DNA from 4 places in the Sphingobium sp. B2D3A genome. Region 1 is predicted to be linked to each of the others. Evidence: riboswitches for the same ligand, from Rfam matches in the RefSeq annotation. Region 1 holds a riboswitch; each other region holds the start of a gene.
The links. Region 1 has a riboswitch for cyclic di-GMP ahead of M2337_RS14385 (autotransporter domain-containing protein). Riboswitches for the same ligand answer to the same signal wherever they lie in the genome.
Positions count from the first base shown of each region.

Region 2: it holds a riboswitch for cyclic di-GMP, as region 1 does, so the genes downstream of both, M2337_RS01040 (autotransporter-associated beta strand repeat-containing protein) here and M2337_RS14385 (autotransporter domain-containing protein) in region 1, are expected to answer to the same signal.
Region 3: it holds a riboswitch for cyclic di-GMP, as region 1 does, so the genes downstream of both, M2337_RS17220 (hypothetical protein) here and M2337_RS14385 (autotransporter domain-containing protein) in region 1, are expected to answer to the same signal.
Region 4: it holds a riboswitch for cyclic di-GMP, as region 1 does, so the genes downstream of both, M2337_RS05205 (hypothetical protein) here and M2337_RS14385 (autotransporter domain-containing protein) in region 1, are expected to answer to the same signal.

Region 1 is NZ_JAOQOI010000001.1:3,100,428-3,106,385, reverse strand. Features, by position in the region: gene M2337_RS14400 (TonB-dependent receptor) at 1-132, opposite strand, end outside; gene M2337_RS14395 (TauD/TfdA dioxygenase family protein) at 335-1,225, opposite strand; gene M2337_RS14390 (pyridoxal phosphate-dependent aminotransferase) at 2,047-3,189, shown strand; cyclic di-GMP riboswitch class I at 3,489-3,563, shown strand; gene M2337_RS14385 (autotransporter domain-containing protein) at 3,754-5,958, shown strand, end outside.
Region 2 is NZ_JAOQOI010000001.1:218,515-224,472, reverse strand. Features, by position in the region: gene M2337_RS01040 (autotransporter-associated beta strand repeat-containing protein) at 1-3,378, opposite strand, end outside; cyclic di-GMP riboswitch class I at 3,863-3,938, opposite strand; gene M2337_RS01035 (helix-turn-helix transcriptional regulator) at 4,741-5,517, opposite strand; gene M2337_RS01030 (MFS transporter) at 5,542-5,958, opposite strand, start outside.
Region 3 is NZ_JAOQOI010000002.1:101,781-107,738, reverse strand. Features, by position in the region: gene M2337_RS17240 (hypothetical protein) at 1-220, shown strand, start outside; gene M2337_RS17235 (replication initiator protein A) at 260-1,153, opposite strand; gene M2337_RS17230 (helix-turn-helix domain-containing protein) at 1,634-2,215, opposite strand; gene M2337_RS17225 (lytic transglycosylase domain-containing protein) at 3,112-3,807, opposite strand; gene M2337_RS17220 (hypothetical protein) at 3,944-4,378, opposite strand; gene M2337_RS17215 (hypothetical protein) at 4,439-4,660, shown strand; cyclic di-GMP riboswitch class I at 4,703-4,777, opposite strand; gene M2337_RS17210 (hypothetical protein) at 5,164-5,499, shown strand; gene traL (type IV conjugative transfer system protein TraL) at 5,551-5,835, shown strand; gene M2337_RS17200 (type IV conjugative transfer system protein TraE) at 5,839-5,958, shown strand, end outside.
Region 4 is NZ_JAOQOI010000001.1:1,121,634-1,127,591, reverse strand. Features, by position in the region: gene M2337_RS05225 (efflux RND transporter permease subunit) at 1-1,699, opposite strand, end outside; gene M2337_RS05220 (efflux RND transporter periplasmic adaptor subunit) at 1,826-3,085, opposite strand; gene M2337_RS05215 (hypothetical protein) at 3,082-3,486, opposite strand; gene M2337_RS05210 (TetR/AcrR family transcriptional regulator) at 3,812-4,414, opposite strand; cyclic di-GMP riboswitch class I at 4,586-4,663, shown strand; gene M2337_RS05205 (hypothetical protein) at 4,866-5,958, shown strand, end outside.

The DNA.
Region 1 (5,958 bases):
CGCCGTCACCACGATGTCACCGTCGGTTCTGGCCGTCTCGGCCGCATCCTGCGCGACGGCAGGCGCCGCGACGCACAGGCTTGCCAGCACGGCTGCCGATGCAGAACCACCAAAAATCGTCTTGAGCCCCATATCACTCTCCCTTGAAATCGCAGCTACTCTAAGCGCCGCTCTTTGGGCGGTAGCTTGGCTGGCGCGTGGGCCGCGGCTGACGAGCCGGCGGCGTGTCGATCCAACGATGGGCGGATATCATCGCTCATGAACAGCGGCCATGAGGGCGCGGCGATAACCGTTATTCAGCTTGTGCATATCGACCTCTGTACGCAGCGGCCGATCAGGCCCGCCGCGCCTCGATGGCTGACATTTCGTTGCCATATTCACAAATGGTCGAGCGACGCAGATCGCGCTTCACGCCGAAGTAATCGAACGGGCGGGCGCGATGCAGGGTGCAGCGATTATCCCAGATGAGCAGGTCTCCCTGCTGCCACCGGTGGCTATAGATAAATTGCGGCTGGGATGCGAAGGCGACGAGGGCGTCCAGCAGGGCGCGACCCTCTGCCTCGTCCATGCCGATGATATGGTCCGCGTGGGAGCCGATCACGAGGCACTTTCGGCCGGACGCGGACAGGCCGACAATGTCGTGGGTGACCGCCGGATACATCTCCTTGAGCGCCATCGTGCCCTCAAAGCCGATGCGCTGGCGCGAGATCCAGACGTTATGCTCGGCAACGCGCCCGTCGATCCGGTTCCGCAGATCCTCGGGCAGCGCGTCGTACACGGCCCGGGTGTCGACCAGCTCCGTCTCACCGCCCTCACTGGTGACGCTGTGGCCGAGCAGGAGTGACCATTTGGTTGGCATGGCGTGGAAGGAACTGTCTATGTGGAACAGCTCATTGCCCTTGTTGTTGGCGACCGCCTTGTCGTCCGGCGCCATGATCTCTCCGTCCAGCCGAAGATTGGAGGCATCGTAGAGCAGCGGGCTGATCCGCTTGCGGGGAGCGGCGCCATCAGAGCGCGTGCCATGGGGGAGTTCCAGCGGGCCGAACGCCCGGCTGAAGCGAATGTGATCCGCGTCATCGATGTGCGATTGCGCGCGGATGACGAGCACCGCATATTGCGCCATCGCCTCTTCCACGAGGTCGACCAGCGCCTGATCCGGCTCGCTGGAAAGGTCAGCGCCGATGAGTTCCGCTACAAACAGCGGATGAAGCGGATTGATCTCCATGCATCGTCTCCCGATATTTTCATCGAGATTTATGGCGTGGCCTGACGAGGGCAACGGTGCGGTTGTTCATGGACTATATTGACCTTATGCATAACGCTTGGTTTTCTTTTCCAGCTTTTTCTGGGATGACCCGGTAGGGCGATGAGAATTGATCAAATGCGTGCCGAGGGGTGAACGAATACGAGTGGTCCGCTACGCGATCGGTTGTATCGAGAAGTCAAAATTCTGGGTCAAACGTTCGAAACGTTGAAGATCACGTCACCTTCCATCGCCCCGCTCGTCGAGGCCAAGTTCGACGATCTCGCCCAGGAGCAGCATACCCTTGTGGCGAGCGTAATAGGCTCGCCCGGTGGGAGGCTGTGCCGGTCAAGACTCCCGCCGCGGCGGCCAAAGAGCGCCGACAGGGCGCTGTCGCCTTTTAGCTTCGCGCAATCTACATCGGTCAGTTGCCCCGAAATACATTTGAAAGGACAAAAGACGACAATGAATATTCAATTGTAAGTAATCATAAATAGAGTATTAAACAGATTTTAATTTTCAAAAACATGAAATTTTTGATTCTCGTCTTTGAAGGCACAGAGTGCCCTGCTTCTGATGGTACGGAAAAGGTAAAAATATTAAATCTGATGAAGATCAAAAAGCTTTTCTTGGATATGTTAGGAAGCTGAGTTTTAAATTTTCACGCAATACTAGCTACTCAACTTTTCTCCTCGTAAATCAATGTGTCCGGGGTCGTTCTCCGGGTTCTCAAACTCGGCCGCTTCCGCAGTCCCCAACGTTGGCATCTGTGCCGGAGCCGACTATCGGCGCTGTACCGAGCGATGGGTGATCTGATGGAAGTCGAGCCGTTTCAGGCCATAGAATTGAGCAAGTTGGCCTATCGCCTGGGCGGGGAGGGGCGATCGGTTCTCCATATGGAGTTTGGCCAGCCCTCCACGGGGGCACCGCAGGCCGCGTTGGATGCTGCGCGCGACGCGCTTGGCATCGATCCGATGGGTTATTGGGAGAGTCATGCGCTGCAGGCGCGTCTCGTCCAACTCTATCGGGAGCGGTACGGCATAGCGGCGGAGCCGGATCAGTTCCTGCTCACCTGCGGCGCCTCGCCGGCATTGGTCCTTGCGCTGAGCACCCGGTTTAAGGCGGGTGATCGGATCGCCATGGCCCGGCCGGGCTATGTCGCCTATCGCAACACGGTGCGCGCGCTCACCATGACGCCGGTCGAGATCGAATGCGGCGAGCAGGCGCGCTTTCAGCTGACGGCGCGCGCGCTCGCGGCGCTGGATCCGGCACCGCAGGGTGTGATCGTCGCCAGCCCGGCCAACCCCACCGGAACGATCATCGCGCCTGCCGAACTGGAGGCGATTGCGCGGCTCTGCGGGGAGCGCGGCATCGCGGTCATTTCGGACGAAATCTACCACGGCCTGAGCTACGGCGCGCCTTGCCGCTCGATGGGGGAATTCGCAGCCGACGCGATGATCGTCAGCAGCTTCTCGAAATATTACTGCATGCCCGGCTGGCGGCTCGGCTGGCTCTATGTGCCGCGCGCCATGGTCGAGCGTGCCCGCGCCTATATGGGCAGCTTGTTCCTGACCGCGCCGTCGATCAGCCAGCATGCCGCTTTGGCGGCGCTGGACTGCACGTCGGAACTGGAAGCGCATCGCGCTACTTATGCCCGCAATCGGGACATTCTCATGGAAGCCTTGCCAGCCCTTGGCCTGCGACGCATCGCGCCGCCGGATGGTGCCTTCTACATCTATGCGGATGTCAGCGACTTTACGGATGATAGCCCGGCGTTCTGCAAGAAGCTGCTCGTTGAGACAGGCCTCGCCACGGGACCGGGGGTCGACCATGATCCGGTCAATGGCCATCGGTTCATCCGGCTGAGCTTTGCGATCACGGAAGCCGAAGTGCAAGAGGCAGTGCGGCGCCTTTCGGCATGGTTGCCCGGCCAGCGACGGCTGTAACGATCACGTCGCGGGCGGTGGTCCCCAACCATATTTTAGAGGAGCGGATTGCAGTGCAATCGACGTCTTGCTTGCGCGTTCGTTAACCATGATTATCGGCTTGACAGGGTCGGTTATGACCTCGCTCCAGACCGGGAGTGCCGATTTTCACACGACAAATCAGCTGTATGGCTTCGATCTGCATGCGCGTCATCTCGACGAGGGCGGGCTTTTTTGTTGCGCTGCCGCTCAGCTAACGTTAATATTCCTCCTGAAGATGACGGCTCCGCCTCACGGGCTTTCCCAAGGGTGTTCGTCGCCTTCGACAAGGGCAAACTGTCGGTAACGGCGGGACGCAAAGCCTCCGGCCCCAATGGGGTAGCGGGGCTACCGGGGGATGAAACAGAGCATTTTCGGATATCGTGTGTAACCTGCTGTGAGAAGGTCATGGGGTTCGTTTGAACCTCAGGCTGCGCTCCCTGTCGTCGCGCTTCGATCCTGTCTCAAATCCCGTTGAACCGCACCTGCATGGCGGTTTGCCCTTCACATCATCTGGGCGGTGGGCCCACACGAGGGGATTTCGTAATGCAGGGCAAGGCAATCAAAACGCGCGGCGCCGTTCGGCAGGCTCTCAAGGCCGGTCTGTTCAGCAGCGTCGGCATTGCGGGGATGTTGGCAGGCGCATCTGCCGCCCACGCCGAGCCTGGCATTTGCCAGACTGAGGGTAATGTGACCCTGTTTTTCTGCGAACCCTCGTCGGTTAAGGCTCGTATTGAAGGAGGCGATACCAGCCTCATTGTGAACGGCGCACAGGACGAGTGGAGCATCACGGGCGATGGCGTCAGCTATTATACGTGGGACAATACAGTCTCTGGCGACATTACGTCGACGCTGCTCATCACCAATTCCACGATCAGCACCACTGATAATGGCGGCGTAAACGTCAGTTCCAATATCCAGGGTCGGAACGACATTTCGGTCACCTTGGGCCCGGACGTCACGGTTGACAGCGTGGGTGGCAACGGTGGCATCTGGGTTCGCAACCAGATCGCGGGCGACATCGTGATCGAGAATGGCGCCGCGCTGACGGTCTCAGGCGTGGAAACCAATGGCATCTCTGCCACCACCAACGCAGGATCGGTGAACATCACCAATAGCGGGGCCATCACGGTCCAGCAAACCAACGGGGCCGCAGACTTCACCCAGCGGGGAATCTACGCCGACGGCGGTTTCAACGATGCCGAGCCGGTCGAGGTGACCGTGACGAACACTGGCCAGGTGGAGGCTCAGGCGGCGGGTATCCGCGTCGTCAATTACAACGGTTTGGCGAAAATCACGAACAACGCCTACGTGTCTTCGGTCAACAATCAGGCGCTGGTCGGCTGGACGCCGAACGGCGAAGTGGTGATCGACAATCAGGAGCAGGGTGAGGCTATCTCGGCCAACGGCCCGGCGATTCAGGGCGCCTCGCAGATCGGCAATATCACCATCACCAACGCAGGCATTGCGGAGGGCACCACCGGCATTCTCGCCGTCGCCGGCTTCGACGAGGATGCGCCCGGCTCTGGTAAAATCACCATCACCAACAGCGGCATTGTCACCGGCAGAACCGGAAGCGCAGTTCAGGCGCGCACGCCGCTTGGCGATGTGGTCATCAGCAACACCGGCACGCTGCAATCGCTGAGCGGGATCGCGGCTGTCGATGCAGACACACTTAGCGGCATGGTCCAGATCACCAATTCCGGGTCGATCCTGGGTGAAACCGGTATCGTCACCAACAGCGCGGCGACCACGATCATCAACGCCGGTACCATCGAGGCCTCGCCTTCCTTCGGCCACGCCATTCTGATGGGCGCCGGCGACGTGACGCTGGAGTTGCATGCCGGCTTCAACATCATCGGCCTCGTCGCGGATGCGGATATCGCGAGCGGCACCAATACCCTGGCGCTGGGCGGCGCCATCAATGCGTCATTCGACGCCGGATTGGTCGGCACGCAATATTATGATTTCGATGAGTTCGTGAAGGTAGGGACCGGCACCTGGACGCTCACGGGGACAGGGACGACCGGCTGGACGGTCCGCGAAGGGACGCTGAACGCTGCCAGCAGCGACGCATTCGGTGTGGGTCAGGCCTATGTCGTTGAAGGGGGCGTGCTGGGCGTGGGGGGCTCCACCTATCAGGCGACCCTGGGCTCGCTCACTGTCGGAGAAGCTGGCCTTGTCTCCACCGATGGCGGCGTGCTCGTGCTCGACCAGAGCAGCGACACCGTCTTCGCCGGCACGTTGGTCGGCCAGGGCAGGTTCGTCAAGGCGGGCGAAGGTGCGCTCGCTTTCACCGGCAATGGCGCTCTCTTCAACGGTGCGCTGGATGTCACCGGCGGCGCCTTTGACCTCACGGGCGGCTTCAGCGCCAGCACGGTGACCGTGGGCGGCGCGGAGCTGGCTTCGCTCAATATCAAGGCGGTGGGGCAGCTCAACTCTGTCTCTGCGGCCATTGGCATGAATGGCACCGCGGGGAGCGTTACCGTTGATGGCGGCGCGAGCTGGATCAACTCAAGCCTCATCGAGATCAGCCGCAATCCCAATTCCTCCGGGTCGCTGACCATCACAAATGGCGGCTCGGTCGAAACTGTGAATGGCAGCATTTATATGGGCGCGGGCGGCTCGGTCAGCATCAGTGGTCAGGGTTCGGCGCTCCGTGTCGGTACGCTGCATTCCGAACTGCCGGCCGACTGGGTTTCGGCCGATGGCTGGTTCAGTGCGGATGAGGGCAGCATCTCGGTGACCGAC
Region 2 (5,958 bases), 2.9 Mb from region 1:
GCTGTTGGCGATGGCGCCCGTTGTGGCGCCGCCGGCCAGCAGCAATCGTCCGGCGTTGGTGATCGCGCCGCTGGTGACGGCACCCTGCGTCGTCATGGTGCCATCGGCCGAGACCTGAACGGTGGTCAGCGTCTCGTCGCCTGCGAGCAGCAGTGAGCCGGCGTTGACGGTAACCGACCCGCCAGTGCTGGCGTTCATCAAGCGACCGACCTTGCCATTCAGCTTGGTCGAAACTGTGCCGCCGCCAACGGTGATGCCGCTGAGCGTGTTGGTGGCGGTCAGATAAAGGGCGCCTGTGAAGCCATCGCTGTTCACGTCGAGCGCGCCGTTGGAGAGGACACCGTTCATGACAGCATAATCGCTGTTCGCGACATTGTCATAGACGGCAATTTTGCCGGTCCCGCCATTCATGTTGATGCTGTTGCGGAAGGTGACGATGCCGGTTGCCTCGACCGCATCGGAGCCGAACATGAGTGTTTGGCCGTTCGCGAGGAACCCGCCCGCGTTCCAGTACAGGGTCGGGCCAACGCCGGAGTTCAGCGAACCCAGGTTGACGGTCAGGCCCTCCGCGGTTGCGGCAAAGCCGCCGCTGCCCTTGGTCGCACCCGTCGAGTCTGTCCATGAGATCTGGCTCGGGTTGAACCCGACCGAGCGGATGAAATTGCCCGAGGTGAGGAGCACGCCGGCGTTCGTGAGGCTGAGGTCATTCTGCCCCGACGCGCCGATCGTGCCGGCACCGCTGAACAGGATGTGGCTCGATGCATGGATGCCCACGCCATCGTCGGCCCGCAATGTGCCGCCATTGATGTCGGTGGTGCCGCTATAGGTGTTTGCCGCCTGGAACTGAACCAGACCGCCACCCGCAATGCGGATGCCTGCGCCGTTCCCGGCCGCAAGGCTGGTTCCGGAGATGCTGGTGGCGCTGTCGTCCGCAATCGAGTCCCGGAAGGTGATGGTGTTTCCGACACCGGGCGACAGCGTGACGGAGGAACCGCGCATCATGAAGAGCGCGCCACCGGCGGACTGGCCTGCCGCACCACCATTGGTGCTCGAGCCGCCCACAGACGAATTGTTCTCGAAGATCGAGTTGCCCTGAATGAACAGCGTGCCGCCCTCGCGGACGAAAATGGCACCGCCGAAGCCGGAACCGCCGCCGCCGCCGACACCAGCCGACGAGCCATTGCCGGCGCCGAACCCGCCCGTGCCGCCATCGCCATCAGATCCTTCGATGCTCTGGCCGTTCTGGCCGCCAGCGCCACCCGCGCCGCCGGAACCACCGCCTGCGCCGAAGCCGCCCGTGCCGCCGTTGCCGCCGGAACCGCCTTCGCCGCCGTCCGTGATCCCGGTCGCGCCGGCACCGCCCGAGCCGCCCGAGCCGCCGGCCCCACCGCCGAAGAAGGTGCCGCCGTTGCCGCCTTTCCCGCCCTGGCCGCCACTGCCGCCATGGCCGACCTTGCCTTGCGCGAGGTCGATATTCCAGGTGACGAGATTGGCGGTGTTAAGCGCAAGCTGCACGCCGACTGCGGCGACCTCGACGTAGAATGACGCCGACAGCGCTGCTGCAGGGGGGAAGTTGGCAAGAGCCGCGGCCCCTTGCGCAATCTTCAGCCCCAGGTTGATGCCGTCCTGTGCAACGGCATTGATGAGGCTGGTGTTGAAGGGCTTGCCACTGCTGCCACTGCCACCTTTGCCGCCATCGCCGCCGGCACCGTTGGCACTTGCGCCCCCGTTATAGCCATTGGTTCCGGCGGACCCTTCGCCATCGACGAGGATGGAGTTGAAGGAACTGCCCGACTGACCGTTGCCACCGTTGGAGCCCGCGGGCGCCGAGGCGGTCAGGCCGTTCATGGCACCGCCCTTGTTGAGATTGGCTGCCTCCGGATCGATCCGGTAGGAGACGGTATTGGTTGCGGTGTCGATCGCGGTAATCACCGCGTTGGCCGGAATAGCCGAATCCCCGACCAGCAAGCTGCCAACGGTGAGGCCGGAAACCGAGGCGAGGCGGATGGTCTTTGCCCCGCTATTTACGCTCAGCACCGGATCGCTGGTGAGCACGAACTTGCCGGCGGTGATCGCCGAGACGCCATTGGCGCCAATGACGTTGCTCAGCGTCACCTGCTTGGTATCGGGGTCGATCCCGGTGATCGTCGTACCGGCTGGAATGCCGGTTCCCGAAACGGTCTGACCCACCGCGAAGCCCGCGATGGAGCCCACCTGGATGGTCGCGCTGCCGCTCCCGTTCGAGATCAGGGGGCTGAAGGATGCCTTCAGCGACGTCACCTGCTGGAGGTCGATCGCGTTCGAAAGGGTGACGACACCGCTGTTCAGATCGACAGCCGTAACGACGGTGTTGGCCGGAACGCCAGCGCCCTGGACGGTCATGCCCACGGCAAAGCCGCCTAGCGGTCCGGTTGGCGTAATCGTGTTCGAAAGCGTCGAGCTGGAGGCCGACTGGAAACGTGTTACCGCGAAGGCCGATACAGCCGGCGTGTCGATCGGGCCGTTCGCGGAAATCGACTCATTGAGCACATAGGAAGTGACTTTGTTGTCACTGTTATAGTTGACCTGACTGACCGTAGCAGTCCGCGTGACGTTATTGGTGTCCTTGTAATAGACCGTCTGGCCCCTCATCACATCGGCAGCCGCCACCGGGGCGTTCAGAGTGACGGTGTTGCCGCCGCTCAGCAGGCCGCTGACGACGTTGGAGGAATCGATCGCGATGCCGCCTGACAGACTTATTTCATTAAGCGTCCCATAAGCGTTGCTGCCCGCGGGATTGATCTCCGTGATCGTCGCGTTCACCTGGCCGACCGAGCCGTCACCGAGCTTTTGGGCAATACCTGCGCCGGCCTGAATGAGCGTATTGTCTCCGATAGAAATGATCTTGTTGACGACGAACTGCCCGTTTCCATTGTAAGTCACGTCGCTCAATGTCGGCTGCAGAATGCTGGCAGCGGACGCATCTGCCGAGGCGCCGACGACTGAAACCGCGATCGGCGCGACCGACGACGTGGCAATTCCACCGCCTTCGCCGCCTTTGACGTGATTGTTCGCAAAGCTCACATTATTCAGCGTTAGGGTTGCGCCGCTATCAATGAAGAACACGCCGCCAAGACCGGCACCACCGCCCGAGCCGGCGCCGCCTTCGGTGCGGAAGTTGGTGTAAACCGTCTGGCGATCAGCCTCTCCGACAGCGACGCTGTTCCCGACCACGTTGCTATTGCCGGACAGCGCCGCGTTGCCGGAGACCACTTTTCCGGTGCCGTTCTGCCCATCGACGATGATCGGATCACTGCTCTGGGCAGACGCGGCGGATGAAGCCGCCACCAACAAGGCCGTGACACCGGCCGACACGAGAAACTTGGCTTGCTTATTCATGATTTCCCCCAAAGTATTGAAAAATCTAGATGTAATCGTTGCGCGCGGCAGCAGCAGGGCGTAGAGCGCCGCTTCTGCCCCGTTGGTTTTTCAGCGAGTGCTGTGGTCGATTGGCCAAGGCTTTGGCCTCAGCGCCCCCGCTGAGGCTGCCCGCCGCGTTCCAGTTGGCTGCGTGGTTGCCCAATCCGCTGTGACAGAAAGGCCAGTCTCCCTCCGCGGAAAGACTTGGGTGCTCAGCGCGATCGCAGGCGGGGCCGAGCGATGCAGGGCGCGGTGGGCGAGCGGACTGTGGCCGAGATATGTGGCTGAGGCATTGGCGCTTGTCACGCCTACCTTAGAAGGCACGGCGTATATAGTATCGCGCTGCCCGCTGCACGAAAATATGCAGGAAAGGCTGAACTCATATTTTTGTAGAGCAGGGCGCTGAAGTCTAGAGAGAGATGGCGCAACTACACGACAAGATATGTCGGGCACTTTTTGTTCCTTCGGCATCCCCGCTATCTCTTTCGAGACCGGAAGCTTTGCGTCCCATCGTCGCCGATGGTTTGCCATTGTCGGGTTTAATGCTGATTTTCTTTCAAGAAGACTCGCATTAACCGGCCCTTAGATGCAATTTACGAAAATTAACAGCAATAAAATCATCTCGTAGGAAAAAGAGATGGTTAATGCGCTGCGGTACCGCGTTGATTGTTAAGGAAACGGCCGCTCGCGCTAACGTGGCATTGACATTTTGAACGCGACAAAGAAGGATGGTCGTTCCATCAGCGCAATCTTCGGGCTGAAATGGCCGTGCGGCCGCGTGCCCCATTTTTAAAGAACGGCCCCTAAACGGCGGGTGGCTTGTTCACCCGCTGTCGCCAGAGCAAGATGGGCGTCCCAATTTCTCGTTGGCCTGGGCCAAAAGACGGCCGTCGTCGCAGATGCTTGGTCAAAGCCACTTACGGTGAGCGGCGCCACTTTATCGGCGATCGAGTTGGTGATCAGGACGGTAATTGCGAGGGCACTGAAAGGCGACAGAGCGGCGCAGGTCGCACAACTTGAAGTTGGCTAACTTATAATTTTCAGCATCGAAGCTGCGGGGGGCATCCGCCACTTGAACCCAGTAGTGGGAAGCGAGACGTACCGAATGTTCGGGCGCCAGGGCTGGCGTCTCGCATGGGCAATATAATTGCAAGTGTGGGGGCATGATTGCCATCATTAGATATAATGTAGGTATTTGATATATTATCATTAAATAGCCGACGCCGGCTTCGTCATTCATCTTTGAGGCTTATATATGCTCCCGGAAGGTTTAGTATTAGCGCGATAACAGACGTCCGCGTAATTCTCCGCCAGCCTTTCGCAGCGCCTTTCCTCACCAGATCAGTGCGCTGCCAGCGCACACAATTCCGGCACGCTGCTGATCCCCAGTCGCTGATAGGCGCGCTTTCGATAGGTCATGACGCTCGTTTTCGCGATACCCAGATCCAGCGCTGTTGCCTCGACCGACATGCCGGCGGTCGCCCGGGCGCAGACTTGCCGCTCGCGCCGGGTCAGATTTGGGAACAAGTGCCGCAGTCGGCTTTCGATGTGCTGGGCGGAGGAGAAGCAGGAAAGGGCGCGCCTGCGGTTGAGGGGCAGCATCGGCAGCGCTAGGCGGGCCAGACCCACCAACGCGTCCAGCTCGCTATCCGTAAACAGGCCGGTGGAGCGATGGCGCGCGACATTGATGACGCGCCAGGCCTGTGGTCCGCGCTGGATGATCGAGACGCGCTCAACGATACCGGCCTGATCGAAGAAGCGCCTGCGGAACTCATCGGAGCTGATGTCCGGCGGGCGGATGCGCTGGATGGCAAGGTCGCTCACGCATGGCGCTGCGCTATAGGCGTCGCATACCGGGTCGATATTGTGATAATGCTGGCTGTAGGCCGGCAGCATTGCTTCCACGCGTGGCTCGCCGAAGAAATATTGCAGTTCGCTGGTTTCTCTGCCCGTCGCCTCGAACAAGTAAATTCTGCGCGCGCCACCGGTGACCGTCATCACCGAATCATGGACGGCGGTGCCGAACTGGTCGGTCCCGGCGGTTTCCAGCAAGCGTTCATAGATGGCGCCCATGGAGACGGGGGCGCGCCATTCCTCGATCTTGCGGATGTAGGACATTCAGCTCTCCTGCCGCCTCTGGGATTATACCCCCTCAGTCGCGACTCCACGCCTCTTGAACACCTTCATGGCGATCAACGCAATCGCCGCCGCGATGGCCGGCACCGCAAAGGAGGCCAGAATGGTGGTCTCCGCAATGCCCGCCTCAAGCTGCGCGCCAATCAGGACCGGCGCCGCGACCGTCCCGATGCGGCCGACACTCTTGGCCCATCCGATACCGGTCGATCGCAGGCGCGGCGGGTAGAAGCTGGCGAGGATGACATTCACGCCGCCATAAGCGCCGAGGGCAAAGAAGCCGCATACCGCGAGCACGAGTTGAAGGACCAGGGCTGAGGACGCGCCCACAATCTGGCCGGCCACGAAGAAGAACGCTGCTGCGATGAGCAGGGACGAGACGAGAACGCGATAGGCGCCGTAGCGGTCGATCAAAAGCCCCATGCA
Region 3 (5,958 bases), on a different contig from region 1:
CCCAGCAAACCTGTCTGCTCCCTTCGGGCAAGGGATTAGCCTTCGGCGAATGACAGTTCAAATAACCCGCGATCCCATATCTACCGACATGATGAAGCGCCTTCCTTGGTTGAAGACGATGCGCCCTGGCTCATTCTCAGAAAAGAACGTCAGGAGCTTCCCATTGCATCTCATAGACATCGTCGACACAGCTAGCTTTAGCACGGAAATCCCCCGATGACTGCGCGCGAAGATCCTCCAGTGGTTCGTCGACTTAGTGCTAGTGAGCCGGAGACAGACGAGTTTCGAGCAACACGGCCTGCGACCGCACGCGGTCATGACGCGCACGTATTGACACAACTGTCCGAACCGCCTTTCGCCTACCTGGCGACGTAGGAGCGCTGTCGACGATATCATTGATGGTCAATCGGTACTCGGGCAGTTCATCGGCCTCGGCGATCCGCTTCAGCGCGTGTTTGAAGCGCGGCGCCGTGTCATTGCTTCCGACTTGATGCCGCAGGGCGTCGATCTCAACCTCCCAGGCGTCGTCCTCTCCACAGTGCGATCGGGCGAGTTCGTAGAGACGGCGCTCGATGGGCCCCAAGGAAAAATAATCGTGGTGATAAGAGAGAATGCGCTGATCCATGCGGATTGCCCTATAGAGCCAATCGCAAAGCCGGACTTTCACCGCCTTAAGCCGACGCTCACCGGCTCGGCCGCGAGTGTAGCTGAGCCGGGCTTCCGGCAGCCATGAAAAATAGCCTTCCTCACCCTCTCCGCCGGTTTCGATGTTGGTCCGGATCTGAGTACCCTGCAACCTCTCGAGAGCCTCGGACAGCCGCTGATAAGAGCGCTTCGATTGGCTCGTACCAGTGACGCGAAAGAAATCGTGCGCGGTAAAGGTAAAGTCCTGACCCACCGGCACGCCGTCCTGAAGCTTAGCGATCATCAAACTCGCGATGTAGAGGACGATTTCCTTATCGTAGATCGTTGCGACGCCCATGGTGCTCGGGCGCACCTCGATCGACACATTGTCCGAGTGGAACTCGATCGGCTTCATCTGTGCGATTTTCGTCAAGGCAAAAAACGGGAAGGCCATGATCGACCGCTCGCCCCGCACATCGCCGTGCAGGGGGCTATCGAAAACGAAGAGGTCTCCTTGTTTTGCAGCCATGATGGAGTTGCCCGTTTAAAATCGCCGAAAACACGAATTAAGGTCGGCACTTCGAGTTTCAGAGTGTCGGTCGAGGCGCGAGGTGTAAACCCGTGACTGACTTTGAATCGGCGAAAGCACGAATCTTTGCGTGCCGTTGGGACCATTAGGCTCAAGAATCCGGTCCAAACTGTCCCAACGAGAGGGGATGAAGTATGCAGATTCGTGCTTTCGCCGATAAATGCTGCTCCTGTGCTGAGCGTTGGTAACGAGCCCACCACCGATTCGATTTGGCTGGGATGGGCGGTTCGTGTTTTCGCCGATTGGGAATTTCCGCTGCTCTCATTCAAACCTTTCTTTCATCATGACCTCGGACTGAGGCGTCATTTTAAGAACGGCGGGTGCCGCTTGCTCCCATTGGGGAGCATTCCGGCGGCGTAGCCGTCGGTTCTGACCTTCAGTGTTGGTTTTAGGGTTTCATGCGGAGTTTTGCGGTGAGGTTTAGGCTTCCCCGCTAGGGGTCAGCATGACCCGACTAGGGTCATTCCATCTTTCCTTCTTTATAGAATTAATATTCGGGTGAGGAGGAGTGCATGGATTGCACTCACGGCTCAAAGCCTCGTTGTGCTGCCGCTCGGCGGCCCTCTCCGCGGCGAGGATCAACGCCGCGCGTTGAGCCGGGTCTGCAGGCATGAACCTGCGACGCTCAACCGCTCCCACGGCAGCTAGCATTTGAGCATGTTCCTCCAGCGCCTCTGATCGGCGTTGAGCCTCGTCCGCGGGAACGGGGGCAAAAAGACCGATCAATCTACCGATCCAGGCAGGAAGCTGCGCACGATAAAGGTTTGATGTTTGTTCCGAGCGAGCACCCATCTCCTGATCCCGCGTGTAGATGTAGCGCCTGATCCATTCCACCACGCCGAGATCTCGAAGCCTTTGAATGCAGTAGTGGACGGCGCGGCGGCCAAGACCTGTCCACCGCATCAACGTCTCGTAAGAGGGATTGCACCACCCTTTGCGATAGTGAAGCTCATCGAGCATTCTGATGAGCATGTCGCGGCATGACCGCGTGAATAGCGTCAAGCGATGCTCCTCGGCCGTAAGCTCGCGACCAGAACGCGCTTCGGCCGCGAGTTTCCTCCCGTGCTCAAACATCCGGTAACATGCATGGGTGAGCTGCTTGCGCTGCTCAGTGGTAACCGGCCTAACAAACTCTGCCTCCGCAACGTCCCCAGTGCGCACGCTGCCGCCCCAGACCGGCCGACGCGTGATGTGCGTGCTGCCGTGCGGCTTCCGCGAGAGGGGGGGGGATCCCGCCAATCTCGATGCTGTCGCGCTCAGGGCGCCAGACATGCGGCGCTGAGGCTCCCTCACGCCACATAGAACTGCCAGCGGAAGGACCGGAACGCCTGCGGCTCGCTGGCGCTGCTGGAGGGCATGCGCCGTGCTGATGTCATCGTCGCTTATTCCGGCGTTACGGAGCTCGGCCAGCGCGGCCGAAGGCACATCTGCTATTCCAATTTGGGTATGGAACATCGTTCGGTCACTCCAAATCTGGAGCCCGTGAGGACGCAAAAAATCGCGGCGCAATTTGCGCTTTTGTGTTGCGAGTTTTGGGAAGTCAGGCTAGCGTCCGGCTGCAACACCTGGTTTGACGCTTGCGTTGATCCTCCAAAAAGCCCGGCCCTTGGCCGGGTTTTTTTATGTCCTCACTTGCCCCCTTTCATTTCATTACGGACGCGGCGGTCTCATTTGATCGAACGGTCAGACGCGGTGACGTCTCAGAGACCAAAACCGGAAAATAGATTCGACCGGGCGGGAGCATGCGCTTCTGTTCCGTTTGCGTGCCACGATTGAATCTCGTGCTTTCGCCGACGATACGGGCAAAAGAATCGTGGGATCGGCGATAATTGTCGCTGCGGACCGTGCACGACGCTTGCAAAACCGTTGGGCGATGGCCGAGCTTTGATGGACGACCATCAATACACTCGAACAATTTCAGCCCGCGCTGAGGCGATCGGCGCTCGGGAGGTTCTCTCATTCGCTATACCAGTCAGATGGTACCAATTCGCGAGAATGCGCCTGACGTAAATTTGGGTCTCTTCGATGTTGGGGATCTCGCGCTTCTTACGAACCCGACCTGGGCCTGCGTTGTAGGCGGCGAGCGCGAGGTGAACCTGCCCGAAGCTGTCGAGCTGTTGTTTTAGATATGCGGCTGCACCTCGCAGATTGTCACGAAGGTCGAAACTGTTGACGCCAAGCTGACGAGCCGTGTCAGGCATCAGCTGCCCTAAACCAAAGGCGCCCTTCTTGCTGATTGCCGAGTGATTGTACCCGCTCTCCTGAATGATCAGCGCATCCATGAGGCCAACCGGAAGACCGGACCTACAAGCAATGTCATGCACCACCGGATATATCATCTCGCGGCGCTTTTCGGCTGCTGCGTTGAGCAGTGCAGACTTCCGATATATTGGCGCTGCACATGATGTTGAGCTTGCCGACATAGCAATTTGCCGAGCAGATGAAGCCCTTGTCCCTTTCATCCAGAAGGGAGCGAGGACAAACGGTGCCACTGATGTTGGCCGCGACGCCTCGGGCGCTGGATGTTGGGCGGCTTCTGAGAAGCTCATCATCATGCCGGCTCGAATCTGGCTGGGAAGGTCCCCCTCAACCACCGCGCGCTCCCCAAAGGAAAGCACAGTCGCTTGCCGGCTCGCGTCAGCCCTAACAGTTTGAGGGGTGGCCGCGCAGGTTAGAATTACGAAAGGGAATAAGAGGGGATCGATACGACGTATCATCGCTCTCTCCTGGTTAGCGGAAAGAGATCAGGTTCGAGCGCGCGTGGTTGCTCTGGATTAGCTTGTGATGATCCCCGAGCAACGTGAGAATGCGATTGCAGAGCATCGCTACCTCACCATCATTGAGGTCGGGCATCACGTCAGAGTCTGGCTCGAATAACTCCCTCATCAAGGTCGACACGAGACGGCAGACGAGTGTGAGGCGCGGATCATGATAATGTTCAGGGTCGTTGAGGACTTCGACCGCCAGGAACGCTTCTAGGCGATCTACTCCGATCGCTCGCCCAACTGCGACGAGATTTTCGTATCGAGGTCTGAGGTTCCCACCAGGTTCGAGCAGGGCGGACAGGCTGCTATGGTGCTGGCTCACCAACTCGCTGATTTGGCGTAGCGAGAGTGAGCGACGCGCGATCACCCGTCCATATAGATTTCGGTACTTCTCGATCATCAGATCGCCTCACCCCAAAAGCCACTACGTCGCAGCATTGCAATGTTTGCAAACTGTGTCATGTTGGCACTACTGTTATTGTTGTCACAGCGCAACGCATGTTTCATCTGCGAAGGGATGGAAAAGAAGGTGCATCGACTTGTTTTGATGGTTGAACCGGAGCTGATGGAGCGCTTGAAAGCCTCCATGCTCCGTCGCGAGGTATTCTCGCGCTCTGAAGTCGTTCGCCAGTTGATCGATGAAGCACTTACGCGGGAAGAGGCCCCCCCCGCCGCGAAGTAGCCGCTATGGGCTGCAGTCTTCATTTTTCGGAAATACCCCTGTTTCGGTGACCCCGCTATCTTCGTGAGACCGGAGGCTTTGCGTCCCGCTGTCGCCAGCGCTTTGCCTTTTCGATCAGCTCATTGTTCCGAGGATGGGCTGTTCAGGGTTTCCTAACCACGTTCCCGGCTTATCGGTCAAGGTTACATCCGTGGCATACGCTTAAATTAACCTTGATATTCTGCCAAAGAGAACTTGCAACACAGTTCGTGGCTAGAAAACGCGCCAAACTGGCTAGAAAAATAGCCACTGCGGCTAGAAATCCCGCCATAGTGGCGAGAAAACCCGCCAGAATTAGAAATTTTATTGCGCAGAATTTGGCTCTCGATTCGATTTCTTGATATTTTTCGCTAGAAAATCATTTCTGGAGCTGAATCAGTTCAATTTTCACTTGCTGACTGCCTTCATGTTTTCCGATTTTGCTGCGGGGGTGATGAACCACCTCGCAAACATCGGAGAACTATATGGGCAAGACCATGTCCCGGCGCTTTGCGCGGGACAATGAACGTGCACTCAACGCGGCCGTCATGGCCGCGCTGCTACTTGTGGCACTGTTCTATCTGATCAATCCTGCTTTCGCAGGCACCGACACGACATTCGCGCCGGCATCCACGCTCTTTCAGAACATCCTTCAGGGTTCGGGCGGAACGTTGATCGCAATAGTCGCGACGGCAATCGGCCTGGTGAACCTCGCCCGTGGCGGCTTCCAGATGGCATCGGTCGGCGTACCGCTCGGCGTTGGGATCGGCGTGGCCACCGGCCCCGCAATCGTCACCAGCACGATCACCGCGATCATCTGACACTCTAGCCTGCCGGGCTTTTCGCGGCTCGGCGGGCAGGCGGGGCGGCTTATGAACCGATACACTATTCCCTCGAAGCTGGATGAGCCCGAGCGCATCGGCCCCTGGACCATCGACGAACTTGTCGTGACCGTGGGACCGTTCGTCGTGGGCATCATCACGCAGCAGTTCACGGTCGGCATCATTGCAGGGGCATTGGGCTGGTGGGGCTTACGCAAGGCAAAGGCAGGTCGTGCCGGTGCCTGGCTCATCAATGCTGCCTACTGGTATCTGCCGAGTGAGGTGTTGAAGCTCAGCGCCGTCCCGCCTTCCTACATTCGATTGATGGCGGGGTAAGGCATGGATCTGGAATATAGTCAGGGGCAGGCTCAAAGGGTCTTGCGCCAGCGTAATATGCTCGCGTTGACTTGTGCCGGCCTATCGGTGCTGACGGTCGCCTCGCTGATCGCCGCTTCGGTC
Region 4 (5,958 bases), 2.0 Mb from region 1:
ACGGCGTGTAAACCAGCGCAGCGACGGTCACCGCGATCAGCCCGACATAGGCCGCCATGATCTTCTTGGGCTGGCGGACCAGCCGCGCGGTCAGGGTCGCATAGCGGGCACTGAACCGGTCGAACCCGCGATTGAACGCATCGCCCGCCCGCTCGGTGAGCTGGCGCCAGCGCGGCGCGCCCTCCGGCAGGGCATGGCGGTGCCGCAGCAGCAGCGCCGCGAAGGCGGGCGACAGGGTGAGCGAGAGGACCAGCGAGATGATCGTCGCAGCCGAGATGGTGATCGCGAACTGCTGGTAGAAGGCGCCGGACATGCCGCCGATAAACAAGGTCGGCACGAACACGGCGCACAGCACCAGCACGATGGCAATCAGCGCCCCGCCCACCTCATCCATGGAGGTGCGCGCCGCCTGGAGCGGAGTCATCCCGTTCTCCAGATTGCGCTCGACATTCTCGACCACCACGATGGCGTCATCGACGACGATGCCGATGGCGAGCACGAGGCCGAACAGCGAGAGGTTGTTGATGGAATAGCCCATGCCCGCCAGCACCGCGAACGTGCCGATGAGCGAGACCGGGATCGCCAGCACCGGGATCAGCGCCGCCCGCCATTTCTGCAGGAAGACGATGATGACGAGCACGACGAGGATCACCGCCTCGACCAGCGTCTTCACGACCTCGTCGATGGACTTCTGGATGAACTCGGTGGGGTTGTAGACAATGCGATATTCAAGGCCCTGCGGGAAGTCCTTGGCCAGGACGTTCATCTCCGCCTTGATCGCCTCGGCAGCGGCCAGCGCGTTCGATCCCGGCATCTGGAAGACGGGGATGATCACGCTGTCCTTGTCGCCGAGGTAGGCCGACGTGCCGTAATCCTCGGCGCCCAGCTCAACGCGCGCGACATCGGAGACGCGGACCTGCCGGCCCTGATCGTCGGTGCGGATGACGACATTGGCGAACTGCTGCGGATCGGTGAAGCGACCCTGCGTCTCGACATTGAGCTGGAAGGCCGATCCGCCCGAGGGGGGCTGGCCGAGCGTGCCGGCGGCGACCTGCACATTCTGCTGGCGCAGCGCGGAAACGATGTCGCCGGCCGTCAGACCCAGCGCCGCCGCACGGCGCGGATCGATCCACACGCGCATGGAGAGATCGCGCGAGCCGAAGAGCTGCACGTCGCCCACGCCCTCGATGCGGGCCAGCCGGTCCTTGATGCGGGTCTGCGCGTAATTGGAAATATACTCGCGATTGAGCGAGCCATCAGGCGAAATGAGGTTCACCACCAGCAGGAAGTCCGGCGAGGTCTTCTTGGTAACGATGCCGAGGCGCTGCACCTCCTGCGGCAGGCGCGGCTCGGCAATGGCGACGCGGTTCTGCACCAGAACCTGCGCCTCATCGAGGTCCGTACCTTGCTTGAAGGTGACGGTGACGACCACGCGCCCGTCCCCCGTCGATTGCGACGAGAGATAGAGCATGTTCTCGACGCCGTTGATCTCCTGCTCGATCGGGCTGGCGACGGTCTCCGCCACGGTCTCGGCAGAGGCGCCGGGATACATGGCCGAGACGGTCACCGTCGGCGGCACCACCTCGGGATATTGCGAAACGGGCAGGAAGAAATAGCTGATCGCGCCGATGATCGTGATGATGACGGCGATGACGGCCGCGAAGATCGGCCGGTCGATGAAGAAACGGGACAGACGCATGAGGAGATCTCCTCGGGGGCAGCGCTCAGAGCATGTCCGGGTCAGGCGGCTTCACCTGACGGCTCGGACATGCGGAAAGCAAAAGGGACCGGATCAGGATCGGCTTCAGGCGAAGCCGATCACGACCTAGCGCGTAAACGTGGCCTGGCCGGACATCAGCGCGGTGGCGGCGGCAGGCGTCGCCGGCTGCGTCTCAGGCGCAATGCGGCCTTTGCGGACCTGCACCTTGCCGCCGGGCATGGCGAGCTGGGTGCCAACGATCACCACCTGATCCGCGGGATCCAGCCCGGCCCGCACGACGCGCAGGCCATCGACAACCGGCCCAAGCTCGATCGGCTTGGCGGCGACGGTGCCATCCTTGCCGACGACGAGCAGCGTCTTGCGCGCCTGATCGGTCTGCACGGCGGTGTCCGGCACCAGCAGCGCGCGGGTTGGCGCGCCGGTGGAGAGGCGCATGTTGCCGAACATGCCCGGCGTCAGGAACAGATCGGGATTTGGCAGCACGGCGCGGGCGCGAATGGTGCCCGAGCGCGGATCAAGGCCGTTATCGGTAAAGTCGAGCTTGCCCTTCCAGCGATAGGCATTTTCGTCCTGCAGCTTGATCTCGACCGGCGTGGCGTCGGCATCGGCATCACGCTTGGTCTTGAGGAACAGCGCTTCGGACCCCTCGAAGGTGAAGTAGATCGGATCGAGCGCGTTGATGGTGGTGAGCAACGTGCCGGATGCGCCCTCTCCCGAGGATGCGAGGTTGCCGGGGTCGATCCGCCGATCCGAGATGCGGCCGCCAATGGGCGCGCGCACGGTGGTGAACTCAAGATCCAGCGCGCGGCTGCGGGCACGGGCCTGGGCACCGGCCAGCGCAGCCGATGCTGCCGAGACGCGGGCGCGGAGCCGGTCGACTTCGCTCTTGGAAACGGCTTCTACCGCCACCAGCCGTTCGGCGCGCTCAAGATCGCTGCGGGCCAGCGCGAGATCGCTCTGGGCCGTGGCGACACCAGCGCGCGCCTCGGCCAGCGCAGCCTGGAAGGGGCGCGGATCGATGGTGAAGAGCGGCTGACCAGCGCGGACCATCTGCCCGTCCGTGAAATGCACGGCCGTGATCTGGCCGGAAATGCGCGGACGCACCTCGACCGCGCGGCTCGGCTCGAACCGGCCGACATAATCGTCCCACAGCATGATCTCGCGCGCGAGCGGGGCCGAAACGGTGACAGTGGGTGCCGCCATCGCGGCCTGAGCCGGGGGCGACGGGCGCATCAGCGCATAGGCCCCGGCAATGGCGAGCACCGGCAGCGCCACCCAGGCGGCACGGGTCAGCGAGCGGCGCCGCGTCGTGCCGGCGTCGATGGGCGTGGCTTCCGCCGGGCTGAGTTTCTTGAGCATGTTCATGCGCGGTTCCTCCGCTTGATCGACAGACGCAGGGCGCCGATGTGGCGGAGCAGCGTCTCATATTGATGGGTCGTGTAGCCGGCCTCGTAAAAGCGACCGAGCTCGGATGGGGCGATGTTGTAGCCATGGTGCCAGCTCAGCACCGCGATGCGCCGCAGCGCTTCGAGGCGCGCGCTCGCCAACGGCATGGCCCGGCGGAAGCCGAAGACGAGGCGCAGCAGGCGGCCCAGGCGGCTCTCCTCGCGGAGGGAAGACAGACCGTCCTCCCGCGCAAGGCGGACAATCGTCCACTCGACCGGAAGGAGGTGGCCATCCTGCACCTGGAGGCTTGCAGCCTCCGATGCAGTGACACCCGGGACCATCGCCCGTGCCCCGCCATCTCTCAGATCCAGATATGCCATCACCATGTCTCCTCCTGCTTCCCCGGCAGGCACGACGGGGTAGCCCCGGACAGCCAGTGCTGCCGGGCGCGCGCATCGCGGATGCCAGGGATCGATCCGGGAAAGACGGTGCGCGACCGGCGCGTCCGTCCCGAAACCAGAACCTATGAAATTGCTGTCAAATCAAGTCGGGCAAGCAGAACGCGCCCGGCCAAGCCGCACGCACTCCCACGCCTTCTGTACTGACTGGTATATTAATCGGATGTTCAGGCGTCAACCCGGTTTTTTGTACCGACCGATATTTTATTTTGCAGCGCGCAAAATCGGTCTTGGGTCCCCAGGCGCTTCAGCGGCTAGGCCACATCCCCATAGTCGTCTCGGCAACGCGCTCCAGCTCCTCCCGCGTGGTGCCGGAGCCGGCCAAAACCGCCATGCCCTGCAAAACGGCGATGAGATACTTCGTGATCGCTTCCGCATCGGTGGGCCCGACAAACTCGCCCTCGTCGATGGCGCGCTGCATCCGGGCCACCAGTGCCCGCTTCACGGTCTCGCCGCGCTTGAGCACTTCCTCACGGATCGATTGCGCTTCCGCGCCACAGGCGGTGACGCTGATCACGCTGAGGCAGCCGGTGGGCTGGCCATTGCCGGCAATCGTGGAGAGTGCGCCATCGAGCAGATGCTGCGCCACGCCGCGCGCGGTGGGCATATCCAAAGCCGGACCGATATAGGCCAGCTTCTCCCGCTCGTAGAGATCGAGCGCCTGCCGGAACAAGGCCTCCTTGTTGCCGAACGCGGCATAGAGACTCGGGCGGGTGATCCCCATCGCGTCCGTCAGCTCGCTGAGCGACGCGCCCTCATAACCCTTGGTCCAAAACACACGCAACGCGGCCGCAAGCGCCTGCTCGCAGCAAAATTCGCGGGGCCGACCCCTGATGGCGGTCTGTTCCATATCGGGCGGTATAGAATTCCTCGCCGGGCTTGTCGAGTCCGGTGCGACGAAGGGAGCCAGGACGGTCCCGCTCGGGCGGCACGTTCTCCCAGGCATGATAAAAGTTAAGTTCAGACTCTTTTCCATGAACCTTTTCCAGCGCTTGACATTTCAAGCGCAGGATCACTCCGATCCCGATAATGGCAAAGCGGTGGTGACGCCGTGACGCAAAGCTTCCGGCCTTGGGTTCAAGGTAGCGGGGTTGCCGAAGGAGCCGAGGTCGGAGCTGTGTGTGCGTGTCTACGCCTCGCTCTGGCTATGATCGCTCCACACCGCTCCGCGCTACGTGGGCCTGCCATCGGATAGCTCCGTCTCCAGCCCGGCTGCAAGCCTGACAGGAGATGACGCAATGGCTCAGGTTCTTTCCACGACGACATTCCGATCCAACAGAACGTCACGACTATGCCGGGCCATGCCCGCCATAGCCGCCTGCTCCGCGCTCGCCATGCTGCTGAGCGCCTGCGAGACCAGCGGTTATTCCCGCTACGCCAATGTCGGCTCGCCAGCGCCCGGGTCGGGCGGCAGCAGCGATGGCGGCAGCAACAATGGCGGCGGCGGCACTGACACGGGCGGCGGCGGAAATACCGGCGGTGGGAACACCGGCGGCGGAAATACCGGGGGCGGCGGATCGGCCGATGGCGGCGGCGGCACCGGTGGCGGTCTGGCTGGGGGCGTCGTTACGCAGGTCTCCCCGGTTCTGGCGACGGCCGGCAATGCCGTGCTCGGCGTCGCGGATGGCCAGCAAGGCGTGACCACCCCCATCGCCGCTGCCTTGCCAGTCACGCAGCCCGTGACCGGCACGATCACGCGGGTGCTGCAGGATACCGGCACGGTGCTGGTCGATGCCGGCGAGGGCCGCACGCTGCTGCTGCAGGGCGCGCAAGGCGTGGTCGGCGATGTGGTGTCCATCGATGTTGGCGGTCGCACCGTGACCAACGGTCTTGATGGCACAGCGGGCGCGATCGGCGTCGGCGTGCTTGGCGACACCCAGCCGACGGGCACGCTCGCATCCGCCGGCGTGCTGAACGCAGGCAATACCGCGCTGGCGACAGTGAACGGCATCGCCGATGTACGGGTGACCAACATTACGGCGCCCACCGGCGGCATTTCCGACAATCTGCTGAATGTCGCGCTCGGCGGCAATCAACTGCTGGGGAGCGGCGATCCGGCGCTGGTCAACGCCAATGTGCTGCCGAACGGCGCGTCCCTGCCCGGCGGTGGCACGGGGGCCGTGGGCGGCGTGCTCGGCGCGGTGAGTTCGACCGTCGGGTCTGTCGGCGGCGCCGTGGGCGTGGGCGGTGACGTGTCAGGCGGCGGCGTGCTTGGCGGCGGAACGGCCACGGGCGGCGACGTAAATGGCGGCGTGCTTGGCACGGTCGGTGCCACGGTCGGCTCGGTCGGCGGTGCGCTAGGCGTTGGCGGCAGCGTCGAAGCCGGTGCAGGCGCAGGCGCCGGCACCACGACCAATGGCGGCTTGCTGGCGCCGGTAACCGGCACGCTCAACA